DNA from 3 places in the Massilia sp. LC238 genome. Region 3 is predicted to be linked to each of the others. Evidence: predicted binding sites of a transcription regulator. Region 3 holds the regulator's gene; each other region holds the start of a gene.

Region 1 (5,748 bases), on a different contig from region 3:
CATTGCGCCGTATTTCAAGGCCGACGCGCCCGGCGCCACGGTCATCGTGGTCAAGGACGGCAAGCCCGTATTGCGTCGTGCCTACGGCATGGCCGATACCGCGAAGGGCGTGAAAATGAGCCCGGAGATGGCGCTGCGCCTCGGTTCCATCACCAAGCAGTTCACGTCGACCGCCATCCTGATGCTGGCGGACGAAGGCAAGCTGTCGCTGGACGACGACATCACGAAGCACCTGCCGGACTACCCGGCCAAGGGAAAGAAGATCACGATCGAGCACCTGCTGACGCATACCTCGGGCATCCCCAGCTATACGGGCAAGCCGGGCTACATCGTCAACATGGCCCAGGACATGAGCGTGGCGCAGATGATCGACACCTTCAAGAACGATCCGCTCGAGTTCGAACCCGGTAGCCAGTACCGCTACAACAACTCGGGTTACTTCCTGCTCGGCGCCATCATCGAGAAGATCTCGGGCCAGACCTATGCGGCATTCCTGGAGCAGCGCATCTTCAAGCCGCTCGGCATGCACGACACCTATTGCGAAGGCGTCAAGACCGGCAAGGCGCCGGTGGCGGCCGGCCATCGCCGCGCCGAGAAGGGCTATGCTGCCGCCGCTCCGCTCAGCATGACCCAGCCCTATGCGGCCGGCGCGCTGGTGTCGACGGTGGACGACCTGGCGCGTTGGGACGCGGCGATCGCCGCGGGCCGCCTGCTCAAGCCTTCCAGCTGGGAGCGAGCGTTCACTTCATATCGCCTGGGCGACGGCAAGGCCACCGGCTACGGCTATGGCTGGGACGTCAGCAAGGTGCAGGGCGCGACCAGCATGGGCCACGGCGGCGGCATCAACGGCTTCTCGACGCATGCGCTGCGCTTCCCGGAGCAGAAGGTGTATGTCGCGGTGCTGACCAACAGCGACAGCGGGCCGGCCAATCCGGGCCTGGTGGCGCGCAAGGCGGCCGGCATCGCCATCGGCAAGCCCTACCGCGAGTTCAAGGAGGTGGCGCTGGATGGCGCGGCGCTCGACGCGGTCACCGGCACCTACGAGGTCGAGAAGGGCGTGCAGCGCGTGTTCCGCCGCAGCGCCGATGGCCTGGTGATGCAGCGCAGCGGCCGGCCGCCGGTAGCACTGAAGGCGGCGTCGAACGATACTTTCTTCGTGCCGGGAGGCCTGGACTGGTTCGAATTCCAGCGTGACGCGGGGGGCAAGGTGACGGCGGTGACGCTGCACCAGGATGGCAATGCGCTGGTCAATCCGCGTATCGGCGACGCACCGGCCGGCCGCCAGGCGGTGAAGATCGCGAACGCGGCCTTCGATACCCGCGTCGGCCGCTACGAATTGCATCCCGGCTTCGTGATCGAGCTGAGCCGCGAGGGCGAACGCTATTTTGCCCAGCCCACCGGGCAGCCCAAGCTGGAAATCTTCGCGATGAGCGAAACCGTGTTCTTCTCGAACGACGTCGATGCCGAGATCAGCTTCGAGCCGGCCGCCGGCCAGGGCTTCGTACTGAAGCAGGGCGGGCGCAGCATCCTGGCGCGCAAGTTGTAAGGGTTCAGCGCCTGGCCTGTTCACCCGCCAGGCGCAGCGCCACCTTGTGGCGGAACCAGTCCTCCTTCACGTAGCGGTACAGGTTCGCACCCGGGCACACGGTCTTGTCGGAGTGGTCCCGGTGGCTCTTGATGTCGTCCAGCGAGACCTTGTACTTGGCCGCCAGCAGCGCCATCAGGTCGACCACGGCCTCCAGCTGCTGCTGGTTCGGCTCCACTTCCTCGAAATTGCCGACCACTTCGATCAGGGCGTGGCCGCTCGGATCGTATTCCGTATTGGTATCGCCCGCGAAGTCGATGTTGCGCGCCTCGTAGATACGGCCGTCGAGGTCGATGACGTAGTGGTAGGGGATGTCGAGCCAGCCCTTGCTGGCGCGCGACCACGACTGCAGGCGCCGCAGGTAGCCCTGCGGATCGGTGCCCGGCTTGAAGGGCTCGCCCTGGTGGTGCAGCGTAATCTGGCTGATGGTGTGGCGGCGCGCTTTCGAAGCGTCGGCCGGGGTGCCGCCCCAACTGGCGACGGGGACGATGGCGCGTTCGACCGCGGCCAGCGGTTCGGCCGCGTGAAGAGGCAGCGAGAGGGCCAGGGCGACGAGAAGGGAGAGGGCGGTAGGGCGCATGCTTGGAATGGAAAATCGGACGTGCCTGCATCTTTTCACGTTTGCGCCCGCGACGCCAGCAATGATGCACATCTGATAAGCTAGGCACCGAATCCACATCGAGCCAAGCCACCATGAGAAGCATTGCCCAGATCCTCAACGACAGCAAGACCATCGCCATCGTCGGCCTGTCGAACAAGCCCGACCGCGCCAGCCATGAAGTGGCCGCTTACTTGCAGCAAAACGGCTACCGCATCGTGCCGGTGAACCCGAGCTACGCCGGCGAAACCATCCTGGGCGAACAGGTGGTCGCCACGCTGCAGGAAGCAGCCGACGCCCTGGCAAGCAACGGCCAGCGGATCGACATCGTCGACTGCTTCCGCAAGTCCGAAGACATCCCGCCGATCGCGCGCGACGCGATCGCCGTGCGCGCCGGCTGCCTGTGGATGCAGCTGGACATCGAAAACCAGGCCGCCGCCGACCTGGCGCGCGCCGCCGGCCTCGACGTCGTCATGAACCACTGCATCAAGATCGAGCACCGCAGCCTGGACGCCGGCTGAACGGATATCGGCCGGGCGCCGTGGCCATCCGGCCATCTTTACAGGCGGCGGCTGCGTTACAATCGTGGCATCACCAACCAGGGAACTCCCCGCCATGATCAAGACCACCGTCCTGCTGTTCGCTGCCCTTGCCGCAGCCAGCGCTGCTCTTCCTGCCGCCGCACAGGCCACGTCCACGCCGGGCGCCCCCGCTGCCGCGCGCATGCCGATGAGCTGCCCCGCCATCCTCAAGCAGAATTTCAAGCGCCTGCAGGACGACGCGCCGCAGGACCTGTGCCAGTATGCGGGCAAGGTGGTTCTGGTCGTGAACACGGCCAGCTACTGCGGCTTCACCAAGCAGTACGAAGGACTCGAGAAGCTGTACGCGAAGTACGGCGGGCGCGGCCTGGTGGTGCTGGGCTTCCCCTCGAACGACTTCGGCAAGCAGGAGCCGGGCAATGCGAAAGAAATCGCGGACTTCTGCTTCAACACCTACGGCGTCAAGTTCCCGATGTTCGCCAAGAGCGCGGTCACCGGTCCGGAAGCCAACCCGCTGCACGCCAGCCTCACCAAGGCGACCGGCCAGGCGCCGAAGTGGAACTTCACCAAGTACCTGATCGGCCGCGATGGCAAGGTGCTCGAACACTTCCCGAGCAAGGTGACGCCGGAAGACCCAGCCCTGGTCGGCAAGATCGAGCAGGCACTCGCCATGTAAGGCAAGGATCGAATAACCTTCCTAGCGTTATGGTTATTTGATCCACATCAACGATTTTTTTGCGCTGCATCAATATTCTTCCTCTCGTTACCATGACGAAAGGAAGAAAAATGAAAACCTTGTTGAAGCCTGTGCTGGCGATCTCTCTCGTACTTGCCGGCAGCCAGGCCCTGGCACAGGACAGCAACTGGATGGTGCGTGCACGCGCCGTCCACATCGACCCGGCGAATGAATCCGCGCCCTTGGCCGGCAGCGGCGCCGCGGACCGCATCCACGTGGCCGGCAAGACCATTCCCGAAGTCGACATCTCCTATTTCTTCACGCCGCACCTGGCGGCCGAGCTGATCCTGACGTATCCACAGAAGCACGACGTCACCCTGGACGGCGCCCGCATCGGCAGCTTCCGCCACCTGCCGCCGACCCTGACGGCCCAATACCACTTCGCGCCGCAGTCGACAGTGAATCCTTACGTGGGCGCAGGCCTGAACTACACGCGCATCTCGCGCGTGAAGCTGCTGGACGGGGCGGCCGATCTCGAGAACGACAGCTGGGGCCTGGCACTGCAGGCCGGCGTGGACATCCGGCTCGATGCGCGCTGGTCGCTGAACCTCGATGTGAAAAAAGTGAACATCCGCAGCGACGTGATGGTCGGCGGCGCCAAGGCAAGCGCGGTCAAGGTGGATCCGGTGCTGTTCGGCCTGGGGTTCGGTTACCGCTTCTGAAACAGCTTAGCCCTGCGGGTCGTCCAGCAGGACCGCCCGCAGCGGCCCGCGCAGCGCATTGCAGACGACGATGTCGTCCGCCTCCGCCAGCATCTCACGCGTGATGAGCTGCTCGCTGGCGCGCCAGGCCGGCGCCCGCAGCAGCACGCCGCGCATCACGCCCGGCAGCAGGCCGCTCGACAGGGGCGGCGTGATCCACTCGCTGCCGAAACGCAGGAACACGTTGCTGCGTCCTCCCTCGGTCAGTTCCCCGCGCTCGTTGAAGAACAAGGCGTCAAACGCCCCTTGCGCCTCGGCGGCACGCCAGGCCGCATTGTAGCGGCTGCGCACGCTCGTCTTGTGGCGCAGGAAGACGTCGCCCGAATGGGTGCTTTCCTGCGCCAGCAACAGCGCCACCGGCTCGCCCAAGGGCGTGATCGGCGCCGCCTGCACGGTCAGCGCGCCGCCGGTGGCCACCGCCAGGCGCAGCCGGTGCAGTTGGCCATGGGGCATGGCCAGGCAGGCCTCGTTCAATGCCGCGCGGGCGGCGCCATAGTCGAACGGATAGCCGAAGTAGCGGCAGGACGCGGCCAGGCGGTCGAGATGCTGCTCGACGTGGCGGCAGCCGTCGTCCCAGGAAGCGCGCAGGGTTTCGAAGATTTCGAACTCGTTGGGCAGGCCGGTCAGGAAGCGCGCCTTGAGCTGGCATTCGGCATATTCGGAGGCGGCATCGCTGTCGTACACGATGCCGGCGCCGACGCCCAGCTCTCCCTTGCGGGTGCCGCCCTCCGGCGCACCCAGCGCCAGGGTGCGGATCGGGACCGACAGGCAAAAATCGCCAAAGGTGTTGGCGCTGCCCGCGGCGGGCGGATCGAACCAGCCGATCGCGCCGGTATAGATGCCGCGCGCGCTCGGTTCGAGTTCGTGGATGATCTCCATGCTGCGGCGCTTCGGCGCGCCGGTGATCGAGCCGCAGGGGTAGAGCGCAGCGAATACCTCCTCCAGACTCGCATCCTCGCGCAGGCGCGCCTGCACTGTCGAGGTCATCTGCAGCACGGTGCCGTAGCGGCGCACCTCGAACAGCGCCGGCACCTCGACGCTGCCGGTGACGGCGACCCGTCCCAGGTCGTTGCGCAGCAGGTCGACGATCATCAGGTTCTCGGCACGGTTCTTGGTGTCCGAAGAGAGCGCCCGGGAGCGCTCCTCATCCACCGCATCGTCGCCGCTGGCCGGCGCGGTGCCCTTCATCGGCCGCGCCAGCAGCTTGCCGGCCTCGTGGCGCACGAACAGCTCGGGCGAGAAGGACAAGACCGCGCCGCCGTCCGGCAGGGCCACCAGGGCGCCGTAGGGCACGCGCTGGCGCGCCCGCAGCCGCGCATACAGCTTGACCAGAGAACCGTAGGTGTCGAAGCGCAGGCGGTAGGTGTAGTTCACCTGGTAGGTGTCGCCGGCGGCGATGTAGTCGCGGATGCGCCGGATCGCCTCGGTGAAGGCCGCTTCGTCCACATTGGGCGTGATGCCGGCCACGCCCGCCAGTTCGTCGGCGGGTGCGCGGGTGGCGATCCAGGCCTCGACCTGGGCCGCGTCCAGGTGCTCGCACTGTTCGAACAGCAGCACCTGCGCCAGCGCGCCTTGCACCGGCTGCGCCG
Region 2 (5,748 bases), on a different contig from region 3:
GGCCGCCGTTGTTGATGACGCCCCACTCCATGCCGTACAGCGCCAGGAAGCCCGGCTTGGTGGCATTGAAGGCGGCGGCGCTGGCCAGGCCGGCCTTGTACAAGTCCTTGGCCCTGGATGGCTCGGCGTTGGGGTCGGTGCCGTCCGAGCCGTCGTACATGTGGTTGTGCTCCGAGACGGCCAGGATGTCGAGGCCGCGCCCGCGCGCATAGGCGAAGGCGGCTTCGGGACCGTACTTGGCCTTGAGCGGATCCTGGGCGCCCTTGCAGGCATCGAGGGCGGCACCGCCGTCGCTGTGGTTGCTCTGGCTGTGCAGGTTGGCCAGGTAGACCGTGTAGGGCAGCGAGGCGGTGGCCGGCGCTGCCGCCGCCCCCGTCGACGCGGCGTCGCGCGCGCCCGGCAGCGGGGTAAAGCGCGGCGTGCGCTGCGCCGGCGGGGCGCCGACGGCGATCTGCCAGTCCTGCTCGACGGCGTCGTGCTGCTCGTCGTGCGGCACTCCGCGCAGGGCGGCGCGCATGCGCACCCGGTACAGGCCGGCGGGCGCGGGTTTTCCATTGAGACGGCCGTCCCATGCGACCCGGACCAGAGCGGTCTCGCCGGAGATGCGGCTGTTGCCGCGCCAGAGCCGGATAGCGCGCCCCTCCGGGCTGACCAGCTCCAGCTTCCAGTACACGGTGCCCGGCTGTTCGAGGCCGGGATAGCTGAAGTTCAGGCTGAAGGTTCGGCGCGCATCCGCCGCGCCTTGGAAAGGCGCGTGCAGGGTGGCTTCGAATTCCTTGTGCTCGGCCGGGGCCGCGACAGCGCTGTTGCAGCACAGGGCCAGCAGCAGCGCACCTAAAGTGGGGGGCAGGAAGGTGGTTTTCATGATGCAATTTTTGCAATTGCATGGAAAAACACCTTGCGCCGATTCGTCTCAACAATTGTAAATTTATCTACAATTGTTGAGCCAATTCAAGTGCCCTACAGACTCCTTAAACAGCCTTAGAAATGGAAGTCCGCCCGCACCATCGGCGTGCTGGCGCGCTGCCCCGCCCCGCCCGTCGTCCGGCGCGAATTGCCGAACTTGTTGTTCCAGAACTGGTAGCCGACGCCGACCCGGACCTTGTTCTTCGCGTAGCCCAGGCGCGGGCCGACGTCATACATGAACGCGAAGTCCAGGTTGGTCTCGGCGCTGGTCGGGGCGCCGGTTTCGTCCAGGCCCTTGGCGGCGATGAAGTTCAGGAAGCCCTCGAAGGACCAGTGTTCGTTCACCGGGATGCCCCAGCTGGCGCCGAACATCGGATGGGTGTCGTAGGTATAGCGCCCGCGCACGTTGGCGATCGGCGGGAAGGGTCCGCTCGGCGCATTCGATTCGCGCAGCCACAGGATGCTGGTGTTCAGGAAGCCCGGCACGTCCCACATCAGGGTCGGTCCCGCGACCAGCATGCGCTTGCGCGAGTTGTAGCCGACGTCGTCCTTGTGGTTGACGTCGAAGCCGACCGTCAGGCCCACGCCTTTCACCTTGCCGAAGCGGATCTCCTGGCCGCGCAGGGCGCCGATGTCGAGCGTGTGGCGGTACAGCAGGTAGCCCTCGAGCGCGCCGCTGTCGCTGCCGAGGTCGCGCGGGTCGGTGCTGTCGGACTTGAGCACGTCCAGGTTCAGGTAGTTGCTGCCGTACTTGTAGCCGCTGGCGTGGGTGAACGCCACGATGTGCTTCTTGATGTGCTCCGGATTGAAGGGCTCGGCGAAGCGGGTGCCGTAGCGGTAGCTGATGGCGTTGTCGCTCCAGTCCACCGCGCTTGCCGGCGCGGCGCAGCACAGCAGGGCGGCGCAGGCGGCGCCGCTCCATGTCGTCAATCGTTTACTCATGTCCTCATTCCTGGCTGGTTGTTTGATGGCCGGCGAGCGCGTCGCCCGGCTTGCGTTCCACATACAGTTCCACCGTGTGCTCGCGCCCGTCGTCGACGAGTTCGATCACGCGCTCCTGCTGCGGCGTGCCGTCGATGACGAGCAGCTCGCCCGTGGTCGCCGGCAAAACCGTGACATGATAATCGGTCCGGCCGTTGCGGTAGCGAAAACGCAGGCTGTCCCAGCCCAGCGGCAGCAGCGGCGCCAGCGCCAGGCGGTCGACCGTGCGCTGCAGGCCGAGCAGTGCGTCGCTCAGCAGCAGCTGCGCCCAGCCGGCGGCCGTTCCGCCCCCGACCGCATCCATCATGAGCCAAGGCGCGCCGGCCGGGCGCACGCGTGTGCCGGCATCCGGCGCAAGCGGATTCAGGCGGCGCACCATTTCCCAGGCGGGCGTGCCGGCGCCCTCCGCGGCCAGGGCCAGCGCCGCCCACGCCGCCGTGCGCCCGTCCTGCACGTCGCTTGTATCCAGCGCGGCGAGCACCGCCTGGATGCGGCCGGGCGCCGCGCCGGCCATGGCGGCCCATGCCTGGGTGGCGGCGCCGCCGTCCCCATAGGCGGCGCCGTTCCAGCCGTATTCCTCGGCCTGCGCCTTGAGCGCCAGCGCCGCGCCGCGGCAGGTGGTGGCGAAGCCGAAGTCGGCGCGCCGGTCGGCCACCTCGGCGAAGCGCTGCAGCACCGCGGCCAGCAGGAAGGCCAGCAGCACGCTCTCGGGCCGTGCGTCCAGCTCCTCTTCGCCCTCGTGCATGCGCGCATCCTGCAGCGGCATGCCATGCACCCCGAAGCGCAGGCAGCCGCGCAGGCCGTGCACGCAATATTGGTACAGGTCGTCGCGCGCCAGGCGCGTGCCGCTGGACGGGTCGCCGCCGGCCGGCTCGCGCAGGATGCCGTAGTCGCCGGTGATGCCAACGTAGCGGTGCAGCGCATAGGGCAGCCACAGGAAGTCTTCCACCAGCCGGCCTTCGGCGCCGATGTCGGCGCGCGCCGCCCGCAGCAGCGCATCGCGCAAGACCGCCGGGTTGCCGTGCACCGCCGCCATCGCGCCCTGCAGCTGCTGGGCCGGCGTGCCGCCCATGGCGCCGGCCACCGCCGCATAGGGCAGCCAGCCGTTGGCATACAGGTTGAAGGCGGCATCCGGCGTGGACACGCGCTGGCTGCCGAGCAGCTCGTCCCAGAAGGCGTGCACCTGGCGCAGCGCCAGCGCCGCCGCCTTGGCCCCGCCGTGCTGCTGCACCGCGCGGCTCGCCGCCAGCGTGTCGGGCCCGGCCACGCCGAGCAGGAACACCAGTTCGATCGTGGCGCCGGGCGCCAGCTCCACCCGCGTCTGCAGCGCCGCGCAAGCATCGAGCGCGGCGCCCACGCTGCCTGACAGCCCGTTGCGCTCCAGCGCCGCCGGCCGCGCCAGGCTGCGGTGGCGGCCGAAGAATTCGCGCCGGTCGCAAGTCGACGCTACCTGGGGCGCATCGAGGTGGAAGAAGCCGAGCTTGTCGCCAAAACCATCGCCGAAGGCATTGCGCGCCACCAGCGCGCCGCTGGCCACGTCGACGCCCGTGACGACCTGCAGGCCGGGGTTGGCGGCGGCATCGTCCATCCACCATTGCACGTAGCCGGTGACGGACAGGCGGCGCGGCGCGCTGGAGGCGTTGTGCAGCTTGATGACCGCATACTTCAGCGGCGCCCCGGGCGCCACGAAGCAGCGCAGTTCGGACCAGATGCCGTGCGCCACGTGCTCGAACAGCGTATAGCCGAAACCGTGGCGCGTGCGATAGGGCTCGCCGGACGGCATCGGCCAGGGCGTCGGCGACCATGCGCTGCCCGTGTCCTCGTCGCGCAGGTAGAAGGCTTCGCCCTGCGGCGCGCTCAAGAGCAGCGAGCGCCGGCCGCACCAGGTGCTGCCCGGGCCGGTCTGCGGCAGCACGGCGCCGAACACGCCGTTGGCCAGCGCGTTGTCCCACGGCGCGGTCGATGCCTCGTCGCTGCGGATGAGCAGCTCGCGCCCGTCCCGGGAAAATCCCTGGTCGAGCGGGTGCGCCTCGACATCGGGCAGGCGCGCCTCGCTGGTCCAGGGCGCCGGCTGTTCCTGGGCCGCGAACGGCGCCGGCAGCGCGGGCAAGCCTGGCGCCGCGCGGCGCAATTGCTCTAGCAGGCTGCCGCGCTCTTCGAGCAGCAGCACCTGCGCCGCCGCGCGTAGCAGGATGCGGTCTTCCTGCGGCACCTCCGGCAGCAGGTGGACGTGGACGCCCTCCGCCTCGCCCGGCGCCAGCGCCATGAGCTGGTCCAACACGGCGCGGCCCTCGCACAGCACCAGCAGGTCGGCCTCGAAGCCGCGTGCGCGCCAGTAGCCATGCGCCTGGAACACCTCGCGCGCCAGGGCGCTGTCCGGGCCAGGCTGCAGCACCAGCAGCGGGCGGCTGCCGTCCACGCCGTAGGGGCGCAGGGCGGCGCGTCCGCGCACGTTGCGCTCGATGACGCCGGCGTCCGCCCGCAAGCCGGGCACCGGGTCGAGCAGGCAGCCGGCCAGGCGGTTGTAGAGCTGGGCCTGCGCCTCGGTGATGCCGGCCGCGCGCAGGAAGGCCTGGCCATGGGTCCAGGCCGCCTCCACCGCCTGCCCCACCGCCTGGGTACCGGCATAGCGCGCAGCCAGTTCGCGCGCGGTGGCGGGCGTCGGGGCCACGCCCAGCACCAGGTCGATGCTCACTTCCTGGTTCGGCGCCAGCGTGATGCTGCGGCGGATCGCCAGCGCTGGCTGGGAAACGGGCGACGCTTCGTCAAACGGCGGCAGCGCCGCAAGCGGGTCGCGGCAGGCGGCGCTGTATTGCGGTGCGCCGGCCTCGCCGCACACCGCCATCAGGTGCAGGACGGTCGGCGCGCCCGGTCCCAGGGTGCACAGCATGGCCAGGGTCGGCGCATCGATGCGCAGCTGCGCCGCATGCCCTTCTTGCGCCAGCAGCGCGACCTGGCTCGTCACTTCCAGCGTGCGCGGTACGGCGCCCCGGTTGTGGATGCGGATGTGGCGCAGCTCGATGTCGTCCTCGGGCGCCACCACCACCTCGCTCACGATCGCCAGGCCGCGCTCTTCGCGCCGGAAGCTGGCGCGTCCCTCCGCGAACACCGCTTCGTAGCGTTCCGGCTCGCCGTAGATGGGCGCCAGCGTGGGCGACCACAGTTCGCCGGACGCGCTGTCGCGCAGCACGCAGGCAAGGCCGCCCCGGGCGCCGAGCGGATCCGGCTGCCAGCGGGTCAAGAGGAACTCGCCCCAGCGGCTGTAGCCGGCGCCAATGCTGTCCACCAGCACGTGGTAGCTGCCGTTCGACAGCAGCTGCACGTCAGGCGTCGACGTATCCGCGCGGTCGATGACCCGTCCCTGGGCGGATCCCGGGTGCTGCTGCGCGCTGTCGTAGGCTGTCCCAAGCGACGCGCCGCTGGCCGGCACCGGCTCCTGCAGCAGCGGCAGGGCCGCACGCAGTTCCGGGTCGAGGCGGAAGCGGCGCTGCATCGGCGCCCCGTGCAGCAGCTGCAGCAGCGCGAGCAGGCCCATGCCCTGGTGGCGGGTGGCGACGACGCGCACCACGTGGCGGCGCTCGCCGTGCGGCAGCCGGCCCGGGGTATGGTCGACCGCATCGACATAGCCGTAGTCTCCGGCCAGGCCTTCCTGGGCCATGCGCTCGAGGTTGGCCAGGGCCAGGGCCGGCGCCACCGGCAAGGCCAGCATGGCCGCATATGGTGCCGCCACCAGGCCGGCATCGGCGCTGCGCTCCAGGCTGGCCGCGGGAACGCCGAAGCGGCCGAACTGGAACAGCAGCTGGGCGTCGACCGCGTTGCAGCTCGACTCCGAAAAACCCCAGGGCATGTCGTGACGTGCGC
Region 3 (5,748 bases):
GGTCCTGGGGCCTGAACGCCTTGTTCGTGTTCGATCCGACAACGAAGAACGGCATGATCTACGTGGCCAGCGGCGTGGGCGACGACCCCGACCGCCACCCCGGACGCTTCTCGTCCGAGGCGCGCTTCCAGGAGCGCATCACGGACGCCCTGTACCGCGGCGCGATCGCCGCACCGAAGGAAGGAGCACCGTAGTGCCCGACTGGCTGCGCGCGCTTGCACAAGCCTTGTTCTGGGTGGTGGCCGACCGGCGTTTCGCGCATCGCTGGGAACACCCTCGCGATGTTGCGCGACACCGCAAACGGCAGGCTCCCTCCGGTCTGGGAGTAAGCGCCCGGCAATCGTTGCCACGGTTCTGCTTTCCCTCTACACTGCTCGCGCACACGCTGTCTTTCACGACCTTCTTTCGCAGGAGCGCAGCATGGAAACACAAGAAATCTACCGCGGCCGACTCATCGACCACATCCAGCTCGTGGTCAGGGACCTGCCCGCATCGCGCAGGTTCTACGGCGCCGTGTTCGAGGTGCTGGGCATTCCGCTGGGCGGCGCGGGCGACGATTATTTCTGGGCCGACGAACTCTTCATCTCCAGCCGCGACAGCGCGGCCGCCCAAGGCGTGCTCACCGGTCGCCACCACCTGGCCTTCCAGGCGCGCGACCGCAAGATGGTCAATGCCTTCTATTTCGCGGCCCTGGCCGCCGGCGGCAGGGACAACGGCCGCCCCGGCGAGCGCGCCTACCACCCGGGCTACTACGGCGCCTTCGTGCTGGACCCGGACGGCAACAACATCGAAGCCGTCTACCACGGCGAGGCCAAGCAAAGCGCGCCCTACGTGCGCGTGAGCTTCTGACACGGCGGCGCAGCCTGCGGTGGAAACCGCTATACTGCGCCGACCATGCGCATCCAGATTTTCTCCGACCTGCACCTCGAACGCTACGCCGGTTTCAATCCGCAGATCCACGCCGACACCGACGTCGTCGTGTTGGCGGGCGACATCGGCTCCTACCAGGCCGGGTCGCGCCTGACCGACGCCGATTTCGGGCTCGAACGCTTCTCGCCGCTGCGCCCCGGCGCCAATGGCGCGCGCGTCCTGTACATCCCCGGCAACCACGAATTCGATGGCCTCGACTACGACGAAGCCTACGCGCGCCTGCGCGCCAGCTGCGCGCGCCTCGGCATCGAATGGCTGGACCGCGAAACGCTCGTCATCGGGAATATCCGCTTCATCGGCACCACCCTGTGGAGCGACTTCGACGCGCTGGCGCTGCGCGAGCAGGAGCTGAGCAAGCAGCTGCAAAAACGCGAAAAGGCCTTCCGCGCCGCCAACTGGTACCTGTCGAAGAACACCACCCTGAAGAACGGCGAGAAGGTGCTGGCCGAGGGCATCCGCGAGCTGGCGCTGGACTGCCAGGACTGGCTGCGCGGGGCGCTGGCGGCGCCCTTCGAGGGCAGCACGGTGGTGGTGACCCATTTCGCGCCCAGCCTGCAAAGCGCCGATCCGCGCTACGGCCTCACGCCCGGCACCGCGGGCTTCTGCAATGCGCTCGACGGCTTGTTCCCCCAGGCCGACATCTGGATCCACGGCCACCTGCACTGCGCCAACGACTACGTGGTCAGCGGCGTCGATGCCGGCCGGCCCTGGTCCTGCCGCGTGGTGGCCAACCCGCTCGGCTACCTCAGCAAGGGCGAGCAGGAAGCCTTCCGCCCGGACCTGGTGATCGAGATTTAACTGCGGTGGGCGGCGGCGCAGGACACCACGCCAGCCAACAAGAGCACCAGCGCCGCCGCCTCCAGGCCGCTGGGCCAGCGCGCCTCCCACAGGAAGCCGTAGAGCGAGGCGAACACGGTCTCGAACACGATCATCTGGCCCATCAGCGCCATCGGCAGGGCGCGGCTGGCGTAGTTCCACAAGGCGTTGCCGATCACGGAACAGAAGATCCCGACCGCCGTCACCACCCCGATGAACTGCAGCCATTCGCTGCCCGTGTGCGCGGCGCCGCCGGGCGGGAAGGCCGGCAGCGCCAGCAGCAGGGCCTGGGCGCCGGTCATCACCCCCACCAGCTGGCTCCATTCGTTGGCCGAAATGCCCTCGAGGCGCGCCAGCCAGCGCCGGTTGACGACCGCATAGAAGGTCCACGACAGCAGCGCGCCGATCGCCGACAAGAGGCCGATGCCCGAGCCGCCGTCCAGGGAAGACAAGGAATCCCAGCTGATGCAGGCCAGGCCTGCCCCGCCCAGCAGCAGGGAGGGGACCAGGCGCCGCAAGGACACCGCGCCGTGCTCGCGCGCGCCCGCCAGGGTCACGGTGATCGGCAGCAGCCCGATCACGATCGAGGTCATGGCCACGCCACCCAATTGGACGGCCTGGGCCAGGAACAGGTAGTACACGATGTTGCCCGCCAGGCTGAGCCAGGCCAGGCCGCGCCAGTCGGCCCGGGTCAGGCGCTGCCTGAGCCGCGGCCAGGCGCGGGCGACGAGGATGGCGGCGACGATGCCGTAGGCGAGGTAGCGGCCCGCCGACAGCTGCAGGGCCGAGAAGCCCGGCACCAGTTCCGGGGCCAGGAACACCAGGCCCCAGAAGGCGCCCGCGGTGATGCCGGCGCCGATGCTGAGCTGGGTAGTGTGGGATGTAGCGTGAATCTGCGAAAGCATGGACGATCTCCTTGGGAAGGGAGATTGTCGGCCGGATACCCGCGGCGCGCTTGACCCTGGCTACTGCTGGTTTGACAGATTCTCGCGATACGCGCGCCGGTAGGCCGCGGGCGTGGTGTCCATCGCCCTGCGCATGGCACGGGTCAGCGCGCTCTGCTCGGAAAAGCCCGCTGCCAGCGCGATTTCGGCCACCGGGCGCGCCGTCGCACGCAGCCATTCGCAGGCATGGCGCAGGCGGCAGTCCAGCAGCCAGTCGTGGGGCGTGCTGTCGCGCTCTTCGCGAAACAGCGCATGCAGGCGGCTGACGCTCAGGCTGCAGGCGCGCGCCATGGCCTCGGTGGTCCACGGCAGGCCGGGTTCGGCCTCGATGCGGGCGAGCAGGGCGGCCAGGCGCGAGCTTGGCGCGGGCGCCCCCAGCACCAGGGTGTCGAGCAGCAGCGGGGTCCAGCCGGCCAGCACGGAAGGCGCGGGCGGGGCGGTGGCGGCCATGATGCCCATGAATTCGACCAGCTTGCGCGCTGCGGGACCGATGGCGCCGAAGGGCTGCTCGAGCAGGCGCTGCCAGGGTCCTTGCGCGAAGGTATCCGGTCCCAGGTCGACGATCAGCGACCGGTTGGCCACCGGGCTGCACTGCGAGTGCCAGGCGCCGGGCGCCACCACCGCCACGCGCAGCGGATCGAGCCTGGCCTGGCGGCCTTCGATTTCCAGGGCGACTTCGCCGCTCACGGGCAGCACCAGCTGGCCGAACTCGTGGCGGTCCGAGCTGCGCGCGGCGCCATAGCTGCGTAGATGCAGGTCGAGCAGGGCAGCGGCCATGGCGGTGTCGCTAGCCCATCGGGCTGCAGACGTCGGTGCCGGCCGCCAGCGCCTTGAGCTTGGCCGGGTCGAGCAGGGTGACTTCGCGCTTGTCGACCTGCAGCCAGCCCTGCTTCTTGAAGCGCGACAGCAGGCGGCTGATGCTTTCGATGGTGAGCCCGAGGTAGTTGCCGATGTCTTCGCGCGACATGCGCAGCTGGAAGCTGTGCGGCGAATAGCCGCGCGCCGCGTAGCGTGCCGACAGGTTGACCAGGAAGACGGCGAAACGCTGCTCCGCCCGCATATTGCCGAGCAGCAGCATGACGTTCTGTTCGCGCGTGATCTCCTGGCTCATGATGCGGTGGAAGTGGCGCAGCAGGGCCGGCACGTGGCCGAACAGCTCTTCCAGGCGCGAGAACGGGATCTCGCACACCTCGCTGTCCTCGAGGGCCACGGCGTCGCAGTGGTGGGTGCCGCTGATGGCGTCCATGCCCAGCAGTTCGCCGGCCATCTGGAAGCCGGTGATCTGGGCTTCGCCGGCGGCGTTGACCTGATAGGTCTTGAAATGGCCGAAGCGCACCGCGTACAGGTTCCGGAAGGGCTCGCCCATGGCGTAGAGGCGCTCGTCGCGCGCGAGCCGGCGGCGGCGGCCGATGATCTGGTCGAGGCGATTGATGTCGGCATCCTCGAGGCCCATCGGCAGGCACAGCTGGTGCATGCTGCACGCGCTGCAGCTGGCCTTGAGGGCCTGGATGACCTTCGCTTCGCCCGGGAGCGAGATGGGTTGGTTCATGGCAGGGAAACGAAAATGCGGACGCGGCCATTATAGACAAAGGCCGCGTCCGCGGGTTTCATTTCTAAAATACAAGCCCGATTACAGGTGATGCCGGTGTTCCGCCTTCATCCTGTAGTACTCCTGGCGGCCCTTGGCGCGCACGGTCGCGGCGATCTCGGCGGCTTCCTGGGCCGCCTGGTTCACGGTCGCGAAGGCGTCGGCGTTCCCCTTGAGCGCTTCCACGGCCTGCTGCGATTGCGCCGTGCCCGCCAGCGCCAGCCCGAAGGTGGCCGACACCGCCAGCTCGGCGGCCAGGGTGTCGAGGCTCGGCGCCACCACGTCCTGCAGCGCCTTGGCCGCCTGCAGCTCGGCGCTGGCCTGGGGCGCCGCCAGCGTACGCGCCAGGTCCATGTCGCCGGCGACCCGCGCCAGGAAATCGAGCGCCGCGCGGCTGCCGGAGCGGTTGGCCAGGTCGCCGAGGCGCAGCAGGGCCGTGTTCCTGGCATTGAACACGGCACGGCCGGCGCGCGCACTTTCGACGAAGTCGATCATCGGCTGGACCGCGATCTCGCTGCCGATGTAGCCGAGGGTGGCCACGATCTGGGTCAGGAACTCCTCGTGCTTCTCCGGCTCGTTCACCAGCCAGTCCAGCAGCAGGCGGGCGTCCTTCTCGCCGTACTGCGAGGCCAGCTCCCATGGCACGCCCTCGATCCAGTGCTGGGAGACGAAGTCGCGCACGTCGGCTGGCAGCGCCAGGCCGCCCGCACCGCAGGAGCAGCCGCCGGCGGCCATCACCTTGCCGCTGATGCTGAGCGGGCCCGAAAGGAAGGCCGAGGACTCGGCCGCGTTGACCACGTTGTGGTCGGCGCCGACGGACGGGTACATGACCGCGCGCGGGTCGTCGGTACGGTGGGGCAGGCCGCAGTTGTGGCCGTACTCGTGCACCCAGATCAGGCCTTCCTGGTTGGCGGTGAAGCGCACCGCGGCCACGTTGACCGAGGCGCTGCCGACCGGGGCGCAGCCGATGATGCCGTCGCCGGGCCCGCCGCACCAGCGGATGGCCTGCACGATCTTGACCCCGCTGCCGGCGGTCAGGAGGGCATTCAGGTCGCTTGAGGTCTGGATGGTGCCGGGAATGTTCGCCGGCAGCAGCCGGACAGCGCCGTTGCGCACGAAACGGACCGGGGTCGCGACATCCGGCCCGCTGTCGTCGTTCTGGAGGATCGTGCCCATGTCGGCCAGGATCCGGTCGGCCTCGGCTTCGCTCAGGGCCACGCTACTGTGGCGGTGCACCGTGACCGAGACCGTGCGCAGGCTAGGGGGCGCCGAGGGCGGGTTGACGACCAGGTAGTCGACGTAGAGCGAAATGTCGGCGCTCCACTCGATGTTGACCCAGATGTCGACGCCGTTGAAGCGCGGGGCGACGTTGTGCAGGGTGTAGCGGGCCGCGCCGATGAACTTGCCGGCGGGCGGTCCGCCCGGCACGCCTTCGCCGATGGCCACGAAGACCTGCGAGCCGGGCTGGAT

What was found. Region 3 encodes FNR, which switches genes on or off when oxygen is low (the NO sensors DNR and NnrR bind a similar motif). Its sites were predicted from a motif close to TTGATNNNNATCAA; they were not measured.
Region 1: the regulator FNR is predicted to act here: its motif matches at 3,436-3,449, upstream of FG94_RS23570 (OmpW family protein).
Region 2: the regulator FNR is predicted to act here: its motif matches at 942-955, upstream of FG94_RS07405 (CehA/McbA family metallohydrolase).

Annotation. Positions count from the first base shown of each region.
Region 1 covers NZ_JNNN01000080.1:40,305-46,052, reverse strand. The annotation lists gene FG94_RS23590 (serine hydrolase) at 1-1,546, shown strand, start outside; gene FG94_RS23585 (peptidoglycan recognition family protein) at 1,551-2,165, opposite strand; gene FG94_RS23580 (CoA-binding protein) at 2,279-2,704, shown strand; gene FG94_RS23575 (glutathione peroxidase) at 2,799-3,398, shown strand; gene FG94_RS23570 (OmpW family protein) at 3,509-4,120, shown strand; gene pabB (aminodeoxychorismate synthase component I) at 4,127-5,748, opposite strand, start outside.
Region 2 covers NZ_JNNN01000030.1:316,796-322,543, forward strand. The annotation lists gene FG94_RS07405 (CehA/McbA family metallohydrolase) at 1-865, opposite strand, end outside; gene FG94_RS07410 (outer membrane beta-barrel protein) at 982-1,848, opposite strand; gene FG94_RS07415 (GH36-type glycosyl hydrolase domain-containing protein) at 1,853-5,748, opposite strand, start outside.
Region 3 covers NZ_JNNN01000025.1:35,592-41,339, forward strand. The annotation lists gene FG94_RS05505 (serine hydrolase) at 1-194, shown strand, start outside; gene FG94_RS05510 (VOC family protein) at 421-849, shown strand; gene FG94_RS05515 (metallophosphoesterase) at 895-1,728, shown strand; gene FG94_RS05520 (DMT family transporter) at 1,725-2,651, opposite strand; gene FG94_RS05525 (AraC family transcriptional regulator) at 2,712-3,467, opposite strand; gene fnr (fumarate/nitrate reduction transcriptional regulator Fnr) at 3,478-4,239, opposite strand; gene FG94_RS05535 (hypothetical protein) at 4,321-5,748, opposite strand, start outside.